Regions from separate parts of the Rhodococcus sp. LMD genome, predicted to be linked through region 1. Evidence: riboswitches for the same ligand, from Rfam matches in the RefSeq annotation. Region 1 holds a riboswitch; the other holds the start of a gene.
The links. Region 1 has a riboswitch for S-adenosylmethionine ahead of ACWPQI_RS02750 (aminotransferase class V-fold PLP-dependent enzyme). Riboswitches for the same ligand answer to the same signal wherever they lie in the genome.
Positions count from the first base shown of each region.

Region 2: it holds a riboswitch for S-adenosylmethionine, as region 1 does, so the genes downstream of both, ACWPQI_RS16250 (bifunctional o-acetylhomoserine/o-acetylserine sulfhydrylase) here and ACWPQI_RS02750 (aminotransferase class V-fold PLP-dependent enzyme) in region 1, are expected to answer to the same signal.

Region 1 is NZ_CM148557.1:591,488-598,639, reverse strand. Features, by position in the region: gene ACWPQI_RS02770 (SRPBCC family protein) at 1-18, opposite strand, end outside; gene ACWPQI_RS02765 (crotonase/enoyl-CoA hydratase family protein) at 30-860, opposite strand; gene ACWPQI_RS02760 (2-oxo-4-hydroxy-4-carboxy-5-ureidoimidazoline decarboxylase) at 1,008-1,529, shown strand; gene ACWPQI_RS02755 (YbaK/EbsC family protein) at 1,594-2,067, shown strand; gene ACWPQI_RS02750 (aminotransferase class V-fold PLP-dependent enzyme) at 2,123-3,442, opposite strand; SAM riboswitch class IV at 3,509-3,624, opposite strand; gene ACWPQI_RS02745 (Pls/PosA family non-ribosomal peptide synthetase) at 3,871-7,152, shown strand, end outside.
Region 2 is NZ_CM148557.1:3,512,936-3,520,087, forward strand. Features, by position in the region: gene yhjD (inner membrane protein YhjD) at 1-31, opposite strand, end outside; gene trpS (tryptophan--tRNA ligase) at 90-1,130, opposite strand; gene ACWPQI_RS16240 (exodeoxyribonuclease III) at 1,203-2,006, opposite strand; gene ACWPQI_RS16245 (NADP-dependent isocitrate dehydrogenase) at 2,092-3,309, opposite strand; SAM riboswitch class IV at 3,576-3,691, shown strand; gene ACWPQI_RS16250 (bifunctional o-acetylhomoserine/o-acetylserine sulfhydrylase) at 3,778-5,103, shown strand; gene metX (homoserine O-acetyltransferase MetX) at 5,127-6,227, shown strand; gene ACWPQI_RS16260 (DUF3017 domain-containing protein) at 6,264-6,566, opposite strand; gene ACWPQI_RS16265 (bifunctional methylenetetrahydrofolate dehydrogenase/methenyltetrahydrofolate cyclohydrolase) at 6,571-7,152, opposite strand, start outside.

The DNA.
Region 1 (7,152 bases):
CGTCAGGACCGGGCGCACCCGTCCATCCTCTACCGGCCCCGGAACTCCGGGGGCCGCTTCTCGAAGACCGCCGCGACGGCCTCGGTCAGATCCTCCGACGGCAGGAACGCGGAGTTCCAGGCCGCGACGTAGCGCAGGCTGTCGTCGACGCGCGGCGAGCGGCTGTGGTCGAGAACGGCCTTGATGCCGTGCACCACCAGCGGCGGATTCGCCGCGATCTCGGCGGCGGTGGCCTGTGCGGCGGTCAGGACGGCATCCGCGTCCTCGAAGACGTCGTTGACCAGACCGATCTTCTCCGCGCGTGCCGCGTCGATGTCCTTGCCGGTGAGGGCCAGCTCGCGCAGGTGCCCGTCGCCGATGATCAGCGGCAGGCGCGCGAGACTGCCCACGTCGGCGACCATCCCGACCTTGACCTCGCGGACGCTGAACTTCGCGTCGGCGCTGGCGTACCGGATGTCGGCCGCGGAGATCAGATCGACGCCGCCGCCGATGCACCAGCCCTGCACGGCCGCGACGACGGGCTTGCGGCAGTCCGCGACCGCGGTGATCGCCGCCTGCATCCGCTTGACCATCTCGTGGAACTCGGTGCGCGGGGCGGCCAGCGCCTTGTCCGCGAGGACCTTGCCCAGGTCGCCGCTCATGGCGGGCAGGTCGAGACCGAAGGAGAAGTGCTTGCCGGCGCCGGCGAGCACGACGGCACGCACGTCCGGATCCGCGTCGAGCTCGCCGAACAACAGCGGCAGCTCGGTCCAGAAGTCGGGGCCCATGGCGTTGCCTTTGCCCGGACCGACGAGGGTGACGAGCGCGACGTGGTCCGCGACGTCGACCGTGAACGCTTTCCAGCGAGATTCCTGAGTCATTACTCGAGAGTAATATGCGGGCGCCGATCCGCTGGCACGGACCACTCGTTACAGCCTGGAAAATTCCGCGCTCCGCCTCTGGTGGCCGACACGCCGCGGACGGATCCTGAGGGCACGAACGGTCCGGCTCGTAGAGGAGGGACTGTCATGTTGATGCACCAGGGCATCGGTCTGGGCGCCTTCAACGCCCTGTCCCGGCGGGGCGCCACCCACGCGCTGTACGAGTGCTGCGCGTCGCTCACCTGGGCCCAGGAGGTAGCGGCGGGACGTCCCTATGCGAGCTATCCGGAACTGTTCGCCCGCGCCGACGCCGCCCTGTTCTCCGCGAGCGACGCGGAGATCGCGGCGGCCCTCGACTGTCACCCGGTGGTGGGCCGTCGGCGCGGCAGCACCGCCTCGCGGCTCGAACAGTGCTCGCTGTGGGACGAGGACGAGGCCTTGACGACCGCGATCACCGCTGCCGCCGCCGCGTACGAGGAGCGCTTCGGCTACCGCTACCTGTGGTGCCCGCAGGGCCGCGGACTGCGGGATCTGCTGACCGACCTCCGCCACCGGCTCGCACACGACCCCGAGGCGGAACGCAAGGTGTGCACGGAGGAACTCGCCAAGATCACCCGCACCCGGCTCGAGCGCATGCTCGGACCCGAGGACGGCTTTCCGCTGTACTGACCCCGGCCGCGGCCGGACCTGCCGATCGGAGCCACGGACGGCGGCAGCCTCCTAGGCTGGAACCATGTCCGGGACACTGCATCCGAATGCCGCTCGAGTGGCCGACACGCTCATCGCGCGCGGGCACCACGGGTTGATCACGACCCAACCGGAGTCGGTGCACACCGCCGAGCAGGCGGCGGCCGCGCTCGGGGTCGACGTGGGCGCGATCGTCAAGTCGCTGGTGTTCCTGCTCGACGACGAACCGGTACTGCTGCTGGTCTCGGGTGCCCATCGGGTGAATCCGGAACGAACCGGCAAGCGTCTCGGCGGTGTGCTCGTCGCGGCGCCCCCGGACGTCGTCACCGAGGTCACGGGTCAGCCCGTCGGCGGGGTGGCGCCGCTCGGGCATCCGACGAACCTGACCACGTACGTCGACACCGCCCTGGCCGCCTTCCCCCAGCTCTGGGCCTCCGGCGGGCATCCACGCACGCTGTTCCGCACGACGTTCCGCGAACTGATGCGCATCACGGCAGCCGTCGACGTCGAGGTCGACTAGCCCTGCCGACCCGGACGACGGGCCCGGCCGGTGCGACGGCCCGCCGGGGAACCGGTCAGCTGCACTGCGCCGCGCCGGCGGTGGACTCCGCCAGGCCCGGACGGGTCTCGGGCGACGGCCCCCACAGTCCGTCGGTCTTCGCGTAGGTCCAGCCGGGACCGGCATCGACGAGCGTGCGCAGCGCGTCGAGCAGACGATCCACGTCGGCGGAGGAACTGCCGAGACCGAGAGAGGCACGAACCGCGCCGCCGGGCAGCCCGACCCGGGCGAGCAGCGGGTGCGCGCAGAACCGGCCGTCGCGCACCCCGATTCCGTGCTCGGCGGACAGATACGACGCCACCTCGCCGGGCTCGAAGCCGGCGACCGTGAAGGTGACGATGCCCACGGAGTCCGGGGAGTCGCTCCACAGCCGCAGGATCTCGACACCGTCGACACCGCGCAACCCGTCGAGCAGGCGCCGGCACAACGCCTCCTCGTGCGCGGTGACGGCATCGGCGTCGAAACCGGCGAGCGCGTCGCACGCCGCGGCGAGGGCCGCGACGCCGAGCACGTTGGGCGTGCCCGCCTCGTGTCGCGCCGGGGCGCAAGCCCATTCGGTGTGGCCGAGACTCACGTCGCGGACCGCACCACCCCCTGCGAGGTGCGGTTCCGCGACGTCGAGCCAGTCCCGGCGCCCCACCAGAGCACCGGCACCGAACGGAGCGTAGAGCTTGTGCCCCGAGAACGCGAGGTAGTCGACGCCGAGCGCGGCGAGGTCGATCCGCCGGTGCGGAACCAATTGTGCTCCGTCGACGAGGATCCGGGCACCGCAGGCATGCGCGACGTCGGCGAGTTCGGCGATCGGGAGGACCTCGCCGGTGACGTTGGAGGCGCCGGTGACGGCGAGCAGCGCGGCGGGCCGGCTGCACAGTTCCGCGACGAGCCGGCGGACCGTCTCGGCGACGGTGTCCGCAGCCTCGACAACGCGAGCGTTCTTCCAGGGCAACAGGTTTGCGTGGTGCTCGACGTCGAGCACCACCACGTCGCCGGGCACGGCTCCGGCCAGGAGATTGAGCGAGTCGGTGGTGTTGCGGGTGAACACGACCACCTGATCGTCTGCGGCACAGACGAATCGAGCCACCGACTCCCGGGCCTGCTCGTAGCTGGTGGTGGAGATCCTCGAGGCGTAACCGGCACCGCGATGCACGCTGGCGTAGTACGGCAGGAGTTCGGCGATCCGCTCGGTCACCGCTTCGAGGGCCGGCGCGCTCGCCGCGTAGTCGAAGTTGGCGTAGGTGCAGGTACCGCCCTGCACTAGGGGCACCTGGAGATCACATCCGGTGACCCGGGCGAACGGGGCGATACAGGTGTCGGCGGTCAGTACAGCGGCAGTCATGACGTTCCCTCGTCGTTCAGGGATTCGCCGGTGGTCGCCTCGTCGCCCGAGTACGATCACGGTCCGAATCCGCGCTTGCCGTGTCCGGTGTGGAAACACGGCCAGGTCGTCACCCGGAGCACCCCACCGCGGAGGAGGGTTGCCGACCAGCTAGCCGGGGCTTGTCGCTGGTTCTCGTGACCTGCGGAAGAGGATGGCAAAAGCGCGCGCGGATGTCAAACCGGGACCGCACCGTCGGTCGTCCGGAACGCGAATCCCCAGGGAGAGGCGGTTTCTCACGCCGAGCCGGACATCGGGCCGGGATTCCGGCGTTGCGGGACGCGGAAGAATCCACCGCGCGAGTGGGCACCGACACACCCGATGTTCACCCTCCGTCCACCTGACCGTGAGATAACCGGACGAACGCACCACCAGGCCGAGAGAAGGACATGCGATTGCCTGCCCAGCCCACGACGGATTCGGATCGGTCGTATCGCATCCCCGAGGAGTTCCTCCGCTCCTCCCATGCCCCGGCCCCGCGCACTCTCGTCGACATCCTGCGTGCCACCGCCGACACCCACCCTGACGCTCCGGCCGTCGACGACGGATCCGTCACCCTCAGCTACGCCGAACTCGTCGAGGAGGTCGTCGCCTGCTCCTACCGGCTCGCCGACGCGGGAGTCGGTGGCGGGGACCGCGTCGGCGTGCGCATGCCGTCCGGCTCCGCGGACCTGTACGTGACGATCCTGGGCATTCTCGCGGCCGGCGCGGCCTACGTGCCGGTGGACGCGGACGACCCCGACGAACGCGCCGAGCTCGTGTTCGGGGAAGCGCAGGTCACCGCCGTCGTCACCGCCGACGGCATCGGTCCGGGCACCGCGCCGCCGTCGCCGAAGCCGCAGCTGCGCGGTCCGCGCCTCGACGACGCCGCCTGGATCATCTTCACCTCCGGCTCCACCGGCACCCCCAAGGGTGTCGCCGTCAGCCATCTCAGCGCCGCCGCCTTCGTCGACGCCGAGGCCCGGCTGTTCCTGCGCGAGAACCCGATCGGCCCCGGCGACCGCGTGCTGGCCGGTCTGTCGGTCGCATTCGACGCGTCCTGCGAGGAGATGTGGCTCGCCTGGCGGCACGGCGCGTGCCTCGTCCCCGCGCCCCGCTCCCTCGTGCGGTCCGGGATGGACCTCGGACCGTGGCTGGTCTCCCGCGACATCAGCGTCGTCTCCACCGTTCCGACCCTCGCGGCGATGTGGCCGGCCGAGGCGCTCGAAGCGGTGCGGCTGTTGATCTTCGGCGGGGAGGCCTGCCCACCGGATCTCGCCGAGCGGCTGGCTGTGCCCGGACGCGAGGTGTGGAACACGTACGGACCCACCGAGGCCACCGTGGTCGCGTGTGCGGCGACGATGGACGGCACCGGCCCGGTCCGCATCGGCCTGCCGCTCGACGGCTGGGATCTCGCCGTGGTGGACGGCGAGGGCCGCCCCGTCCCGGAGGGCGGCACCGGCGAACTCGTCATCGGCGGTGTCGGCCTGGCCCGCTATCTGGACCCGGCCAAGGACGCCGAGAAGTACGCCCCCATGCCCACCCTCGGCTGGGACCGCGCCTACCGCAGCGGCGACCTGGTCACCCTCGACCGCGCGGGGCTGCTGTTCCAGGGACGCGCCGACGATCAGGTCAAGATCGGCGGCCGCCGCATCGAACTCGGCGAAGTCGACAACGCTCTGCAGAACCTGCCCGGCGTCGCCGGCGGCGCGGCCGCCGTGCGCAAGACGGCGGCCGGGCACTCGATCCTCGTCGGCTACATCGCCAGCACCGATCCCGAGTTCGACCTCGCCTCCGCGCGCGACCTCCTCGGCGAGCAGCTGCCCGCAGCCCTGGTCCCGAGACTGGCGCTGGTCGACGAACTGCCCACCCGAACCTCCGGCAAGGTGGACCGCAACGCGCTTCCGTGGCCGCTGCCCGGCGCCGAGGCCGCCGCCGCCGAGGCTCTCGGCCTCGACCCGACCGCCGAATGGGTCGCCGGGCTGTGGGTGTCGATTCTCGGCACCCCGATCGAGAGCGTCGACGACGACTTCTTCGAACTCGGCGGCGGCTCCCTCGCCGCGGCCCAGCTGGTGACGGCCCTGCGCGAACGCTATCCCGCGATGACCGTCGCCGAACTGTACGACCATCCGCGACTCGGTTCGCTCGCCGAGTACCTCGACGACCTCGCGCCGTCCGCGGTGATCGCCCCGCGGCAGGTGGCCCCCGTTCCGCGCCGCGCGCAGCTGCTGCAACTGGCCGTCACGGTGCCACTCACCACTCTCACGGGGCTGCAGTGGGTGACCTGGCTCGCGATCGCGAACAACGTCTTCTCGCTGTTCGTCGACGTGCCGTGGCTCGCTCCGGTGTCGTGGTGGTGGGTGACGGTCGGCATCCTGCTGTTCCTGACCCCGCTCGGCCGCATGTCCGTCGCCGTCGCCGGGACGCGGCTGCTGCTGCGCAACCTGCAAGCCGGCACCTATCGGAGAGGCGGCAGCGAACACCTCCGGCTGTGGACGGCGCTGCGGCTGTCGGAGGCCAGCGGTGCGGTGAACCTGTCCGGGGCGCCGTGGATGCTGTACTACGCCCGCGCCCTGGGCGCGAAGGTCGGAAAGGGCGTCGACCTGCACAGTCTGCCGCCGGTCACCGGCATGCTCGAGCTCGGTGACGGCTGTTCCATCGAACCCGAGGTCGACCTGTCCGGACACTGGGTCGACGGCGACGAGGTCCACATCGGCAGCATCCGGGTCGGAGCCGGCGCGACCGTCGGCGCCCGCTCGACTCTGGCCCCGGGCGCCCGAATCGGTAAGAACGCCGAGGTCGCGGCCGGCTCTGCCGTGTTCGGCCGCGTCAAGGCCGGCCAGCACTGGGCCGGCTCCCCCGCCCGGAAGGTCGGCAAGGCCCTGCATCCGTGGCCGGCCGAACCGCCGCGGCGTGCCTCGTGGTGGGTGCCGATCTTCGGCCTCACCTCGATGGTGCTGGCCTCGCTGCCGATCGTCTCGATCGGCGCCGGGCTCACACTCGTCGGATGGTGGATCCGCGACGCCGCCGACCTGACCGACGCGTTGCTCCGCAGCGCGGCGATCCTGCCGGTGGCGGCACTGTGGACCCTGTTCGTGTTCGCCGCGCTCACGGTGCTGTCGGTGCGTGCCCTGGCCGTCGGTATGACGGAGGGACATCATCCCGTCCGCAGCCGCGTCGGCTGGCAGGTATGGGCGACCGAGCGACTGATGGACAGCTCACGCACGTTCCTGTTCCCGCTCTACGCCTCGATGCTCACGCCGGGCTGGCTGCGACTGCTCGGCGCCGACATCGGCAAGGACGTCGAGGCCTCCACGGTGCTGATGGTGCCCAAGTTCACCCGGGTCGCCGACGGCGCCTTCCTTGCGGACGACACCATGGTCGCCAGCTACGAGCTCGGTGGCGGCTGGCTGTACATCTCCCGGGCCAAGGTGGGCAAGCGCGCATTCCTGGGCAATTCCGGTATGGCCGCCCCCGGGCGACGAGTCCCCAAGTACGGACTCGTCGCGGTGCTCTCGGCCGCGCCGTCGAAGGCCAAGTCGGGTTCCTCGTGGCTCGGCAGCCCACCGGTGCGGCTGCGTCGCGCCGCGAACGAAAGCGATTCGAGCCGCACGTTCGCGCCCCCGCGGCGGCTGCGCGTGGCCCGTGGCTTCGTCGAGACCTTCCGCCTGCTGCCGATGATCGTCACGTTC
Region 2 (7,152 bases), 2.5 Mb from region 1:
GTTTCGACGGTTCGGTGGAATCGTCGGCCATCGGTGGGCAGCTCCTTCCGCGTTCCGCCGCCCCGGGCTGTGCGCGGGGCACGCCCCGGCTACTTGCGGGGCAGGAATCCCACCCTGTCATAGACCTGCCCGAGTGTCCGGGAAGCCACCTCGCGGGCCTGATCGGCACCGGTCGACAGGATGCGCAGCAGCTCCGCCTCGTCGGCGAGGTACTCGTCGACCTTCGCCTGCAGCGGCACGACGAACTCGGTGAGCACCTCCGCGGTGTCGGCCTTGAGATCGCCGTACCCCCTGCCCGCGTAGCCGGCGACGAGTTCGTCGACCGGCCGGCCGGACAGCGCGGCCTGGATGGTGAGCAGGTTGCTCACGCCGGGCTTGTTCTCGGGGTCGAAGCGGATCTCGCGCTCGTTGTCCGTCACCGCCGACTTGATCTTCTTGGCCGACACCTTCGGATCGTCGAGCAGGTTGATCAGGCCGGCCGGGGTGGCCGCGGACTTGCTCATCTTCGCCGTGGGGTTCTGCAGGTCGTAGATCTTGGCGGTGCCCTTGATGATCTGCGGCTCGGGAACGACGAACGTCTTGCCGAACCGGGTGTTGAACCGCTGCGCGAGGTCACGGGTCAGCTCGAGGTGCTGACGCTGATCCTCCCCCACCGGCACGCGCTGCGGCCGGTACAGCAGGATGTCGGACGCCATCAGCACGGGGTAGGTGAACAGACCGACGCTGGCGTGCTCGGTGCCCTCCTTGGCGGACTTGTCCTTGAACTGCGTCATCCGGCTCGCCTCACCGAAGCCGGTGATGCAGCTCAGCACCCACGCCAGCTCGGCGTGCTCGGGTACCTGGCTCTGGACGAACAGCACCGACCGGTCCGGATCGATGCCGACGGCGAGCAGCTGAGCGGCCGCGCGCAGAGTGCGCCGTCGCAGCCCCTTCGGATCCTGCGGCACGGTGATCGCGTGCAGATCGGGGATGAAGTAGTAGGCGTCGAATTCGTCCTGCAACGGAACCCACTGCTGCAGCGCGCCGAGGAAGTTCCCGAGATGGAACGAATCGGAGGTCGGCTGGATACCCGACAGCACCCGCGGCCGGGCGGTCGGCGTGGTGGTGTTCTGTTCTGCAGTGCTCGCCATGGTTGTCGATACTTTCACGTGCGTGGAGGGACACTCCCGGGAGGTCGGCTCCGATCGCGGGGTCCGCCCGGGTCAACGGAACTGCACGGTGACCGGGGCGTGGTCCGACCAGCGCTCGGCATAGGTGGCGGCCCGCTCGACGCGGGCCTCCTTCGCCCGGGCGGCCAGCCCGGCCGTTGCGAGGTGGTAGTCGATCCGCCAGCCGGCGTCGGTGTCGAACGCCTTGCCGCGGTAGGACCACCACGAATACGGGCCGTCGACGTCCGGGTGCAGGGCGCGCACCACGTCGACCCAGCGGCCTTCGGCGAGGAGGGCATCGAGCCAGGCGCGCTCGCCGGGCAGGAACCCGGACTTCTTCACGTTGCCCTTCCAGTTCTTGATGTCACGCTCGGTGTGGGCGATGTTCCAGTCCCCGCACACCACCATGTGCCGGGCCGCGGCCTCGGCCTCGGCGGCGCGGTGGTTCAGGTGCGCCGCGAACGACGCCATGAACCGCTCCTTCTCCTCCTGCTTCGGGGTGCCGGCCTCCCCGGTGGGCAGGTACAGACTGCCGACGGTCAGATCGCCGAAGTCCGCCTCGACGTACCGTCCGGAGGCGGCGAACTCGTCCTCGTCGAACCCGACGCGCGAGGAGTCGGCGGGGCGCCGGGACAGGATCGCCACCCCGGCACGGCCCTTGACCTCCGATTCGGCCGACACGACGTACCACCCGGCATCGAGGGCCGGCGCGATCGCCGCGTGGAACTGCTGCTCGGTGGCGCGCACCTCCTGCAGGCACACGATGTCGGCGGGCTCGGTGGCCAGCCAGGCGAGCAGACCCTTGCCGGCGGCGGCACGGACACCGTTGACGTTGACGGTGGAGACGACATGAGGCACGCCGGTCACCGTAGCGGACGGTCCCGACCCGGAACGACGACGGGACGCCCCCGGCAGGGGCGTCCCGTCGTGTGCGGTCCGTGCGTCAGGCGCGGGCCTTCTGGAGGTTCTCGTCGAGCGCGGCGAGGAACTCCTCGGTGGTCAGCCATGCCTGCTCGGGCCCGATGAGCAGGGCGAGGTCCTTGGTCATCTGGCCGGCCTCGACGGTCTTGATGACGACGTCCTCGAGCTGCTGGGCGAACTCGATCACCTCGGGGGTGTTGTCGAGCTTGCCGCGGTGCTCGAGACCACGGGTCCAGGCGAAGATCGACGCGATCGGGTTCGTCGACGTCGGCTTGCCGGCCTGGTGCTGCCGGAAGTGCCGGGTGACGGTTCCGTGCGCGGCCTCGGCCTCGACGGTCCTGCCGTCCGGGGTCATGAGCACGGAGGTCATCAGGCCCAGCGAACCGTAGCCCTGCGCGACGGTGTCCGACTGGACGTCACCGTCGTAGTTCTTGCAGGCCCAGACGTAGCCGCCCTCCCACTTGAGCGAGGAAGCGACCATGTCGTCGATGAGACGGTGCTCGTAGGTGAGTCCGGCGGCGTCGAACTCCGCCTTGAACTCCTCCTCGTAGATCCGCTGGAACTCGTCCTTGAACATGCCGTCGTAGGCCTTGAGGATCGTGTTCTTGGTCGAGAGGTAGACCGGGTAGTTCTGCTGCAGGCCGTAGGACAGCGAGGCCCGCGCAAAGTCCTGGATGGACTTCTTGTAGTTGTACATCCCCATGACGACGCCGCCGTCCTCGGGAATCCGGCACACCTCGTGCTGGATCGGCTCGGAGCCGTCCTCCGGCGTGAAAGTGATGGTGACGGTGCCCGGGCGGTCGACCTTGAAGTCGGTGGCGCGGTACTGGTCGCCGAAGGCGTGACGGCCGACGATGACCGGCTTGGTCCAGCCCGGCACCAGGCGCGGCACGTTCGAGATGATGATCGGGGCACGGAAGATGGTGCCGCCCAGGATGTTACGGATCGTGCCGTTGGGCGAGCGCCACATCTTCTTCAGGCCGAACTCCTCGACCCGGGCCTCGTCGGGAGTGATGGTCGCGCACTTGACGCCGACGCCGTGCTTCTTGATGGCGTTGGCCGCATCGACGGTGACCTGGTCGTCGGTCGCATCGCGGTGCTCGATGCCGAGGTCGTAGTACTCGAGATTCACATCCAGGTAGGGATGGATCAGCTTGTCTTTGATGAACTGCCAGATGATGCGGGTCATCTCGTCGCCGTCGAGTTCGACGACCGTTCCTTCAACCTTGATCTTGGACATGTGCGCTTCGCGTCCTCCTAGGAAGTGTCCCTGGTCCCAAGTCGATCCCACTTTGTGGGTGCGATCGTGGTCGGCTCAATGAACCATTTATGGCGTGCTCACACGTGCGGAACACGGTCCAAACAAGACGAGCGTACTGCTATCGCCCCGGTCCGCCAAGCGCACCCCCGGCTACCCGCGGGTAACTTTCACCTGCTCAGGCGCCCTCTCCCGGCAGGCACGGGTCGCCTACCGAAGCGTCCGTCCGAGCCGCTAGACTCGCGCCAGGTCATGAGTACCAGCGTGAAGCCCCGGCTTGCTGGTCGGCAACCCTCCGGCCAGGGTGGGGTGCTCCGGGTGATGACCCGGTCGTCCGGCGACACGCCGCACGACAAGCCGGTCCGATGGAGGTATTCGTCATGAGGGTTGTGATCATGAGCTGTCGTCACTAGCCGCCCCGACCTCCCGACCACGGCCAGTAAGGACATCATGACCGACAGCGAGAACACCCGGCGCGAAGACGGCTGGAGCTTCGAGACCAAGCAGATCCACGCAGGACAGCCCGCCGGCGGCGACACCCGCGCCCGCGCCCTGCCGATCTACCAGACCACCAGCTACACCTTCGACAACACCGACCACGCCGCCGCCCTGTTCGGCCTCACCGAACCCGGCAACATCTACACCCGCATCATGAACCCCACCCAGGACGCGGTCGAACAACGCATCGCCGCCCTCGAGGGCGGCGTCGCCGCCCTGCTCCTCGCCTCCGGCCAGGCCGCCGAGACCTACGCCATCCTCAACCTCGCCGCCGCCGGCGACCACCTCGTCGCCAGCCCCTACCTCTACGGCGGCACCTACAACCTGCTGCACTACACCCTGCCCCGCCTCGGCATCGAGGTCACCTTCGTCGACGACCCCGACGACCTCGACCAGTGGCGCGCCGCCGTCCGCCCCACCACCCGCGCCTTCTACGGCGAAACCATCGCCAACCCCAAAAACCACCTCCTCGACATCCCCGGCGTCGCCGCCGTCGCCCACGAGCACGCCCTGCCGCTGATCGTCGACAACACCGTCGCCACCCCCTACCTGATCCGCCCCCTCGAGCACGGCGCCGACATCGTCGTGCACTCGGCCACCAAATACCTCGGCGGCCACGGCACCGCCATCGCCGGGGTCATCGTCGACGGCGGCACCTTCGACTGGACCGCCGCCGGACCCGACGGCACCGCCCGCCACCCCCAGTTCACCACCCCCGACCCCAGCTACCACGGCGTGGTCTACGCCGACCTCGGCGCCCCCGCCTACGCCCTCAAGGCCCGCGTGCAACTGCTGCGCGACCTCGGCGCCGCGGTCTCCCCGTTCAACGCCTTCCTCATCGCCCAGGGCCTCGAGACCCTGAGCCTGCGCATGGAACGCCACGTCGCCAACGCCGGCAGGGTCGCCGACTTCCTCGCCCGCCGCCCCGAGGTCACCGCCGTCGCCTACGCCGGCCTCGACTCCTCCCCCTGGTACGAGCGCGGCCGGGCTCTGGCCCCGCGCGGGACCGGCGCGATCGTCACCTTCGAACTCGCCGGCGGCGTCGACGCCGGCAAGAAGTTCGTGAACGCGCTGACCCTGCACAGCCACGTCGCCAACATCGGCGACGTGCGCTCGCTGGTCATCCACCCCGCCTCGACCACCCACTCCCAGCTCACCGCCGCCGAACAACTCGCCGCCGGCGTCACCCCCGGCCAGGTCCGCCTCGCCGTCGGCATCGAACACATCGACGACATCCTCGCCGACCTCACCACCGGCCTCGAGGCGGTCGCGTCTTGACGGCGCGCGTCGACCGGCGCCACGTGGAACTGCCGCCGGAGGACGGCCGTCTCGGGACCGTCGACATCGGGCCGCTGACGCTCGAGTCCGGCGCCACCCTGCCCGACGTGACGGTGGCGGTGCAGCGATGGGGCCGGCTGTCGCCGTCACGCGACAACGTCGTCCTCGTCGAACACGCCCTCACCGGGGACTCGCACGTGACCGGGCCGGCCGGACCCGAACACCCGTCGCCCGGCTGGTGGACCGGGATGGTCGGTCCGGGCGCGCCGATCGACACCGACACGTGGTGCGTTGTGGCGACGAACGTGCTGGGCGGCTGCCGCGGCACCACCGGACCGGGTTCGCCCGCCCCGGACGGCAAGGCGTGGGGCTCCCGGTTCCCCGGCATCACGGTGCGCGACCAGGTCGCCGCCGAGGTCGCGCTCGCCGATGCGCTCGGCATCGACAGGTTGGCGGCCGTGACCGGCGGGTCGATGGGCGGCATGCGGACGCTCGAGTGGATCATCGGGTATCCGGAACGGGTGCAGGCGGCCCTCGTCCTTGCCGTCGGGGCCCGCGCCACCGCCGACCAGATCGGCACCCAGACCACGCAGATCGCCGCCATCACCGCCGACCCGGACTGGCAGGGCGGGGACTACTACGGAACCGGACGTGTGCCGCGGACCGGGCTGGGCATCGCACGGCGGATCGCGCACCTGACCTACCGGACCGAGGGCGAACTCGACACCCGCTTCGCGAACTCCCCCCAGGGAAGCGAAAACCCCTGGAACGGAGGGCGATACGCGGTACAGAGCTACCTGGAGCACCAGGCCGACAAACTCGTCGCGCGGTTCGACCCCGGTACGTACGTCGCGCTCACCCAGGCCATGAATCGGCACGACGTCGGACACGGGCGGGGCGGTGTGGCCGCGGCACTCGGCTCCACCCCGGTACCGACGATCGTCGCCGGTGTGGATTCCGACCGCCTGTATCCGCTGCGCCTGCAACAGGAGATCGCCGACGGCCTGCCGGGCTGCGACGGGCTGCGCGTCCTCGAGTCCCGGGACGGTCACGACGGTTTCCTCACCGAGGCCGGCGCCGTCGCCAAACTCCTGACCGAGCTCGTCACCCTCGCACGAGGCTGAGGGCCGCGCGCCGCCGGGCCGCCGCGGCCCGGCGGCTCATCCGGTGCCGAGCGGATCGATCGAGACCGCCAGCGCGATGACGAGTCCGCCCACGACGAGGAGCGCGGACACGTCGAAGGCCCGGCTGCGCACGGCGAGCACCCCGACCTCGTCCTCGGGGACCCACAGGCGCAGCAGACCGGCGAGCAGGGTGGCGCTGCCGAAGACGAACGCGCCACGACGCCACCGGTCCGCCACCACGAGGATCACCGCCGCAGCGATGACGACCGTCACCGCCAGCAGCGGTAGGTTCCGCCGGGCCAGCCGCAACCAGCGCTCCGCGCCGGCCAGGTGCACCACGGGCTCAGCGGCCGGCGAGCTGTTCGGCTCGCTCGACCACGTTCGCCAGCAGGAACGCACGGGTCAGGGGTCCGACGCCACCGGGGTTGGGCGAGAGGAACCCGGCCACGTCGCCGACGTCGGCGGCCACGTCGCCGCGCAGGCCCTCCGGGGTCCGGCTCACCCCCACGTCCAGGACCGCCGCACCCGGCTTGACCATGTCCGCGGTGATCAGTCCCGGCACACCCGCAGCGGCGACGACGATGTCCGCACGCCGTACCTCCGCCGCGAGATCCTTCGTGCCGGTGTGGCAGAGGGTGACCGTCGCGTTCTCGCTGCGGCGGGTGAGCAACAACCCGATCGGGCGGCCGACGGTGACGCCGCGGCCCACCACCACCACGTGGGCACCCGCGATCGGGACCTCGTACCGGCGCAGCAGATGCACGATGCCGCGCGGCGTGCACGGCAGGGCCGCCTCCTTGCCGAGAACCAGGCGGCCGAGGTTGATCGGGTGCAGACCGTCGGCGTCCTTGTCGGGATCGATGCGCTCGAGGGCGGCGTTCTCGTCCAGGTGCTTCGGCAGCGGCAACTGCACGATGTAGCCGGT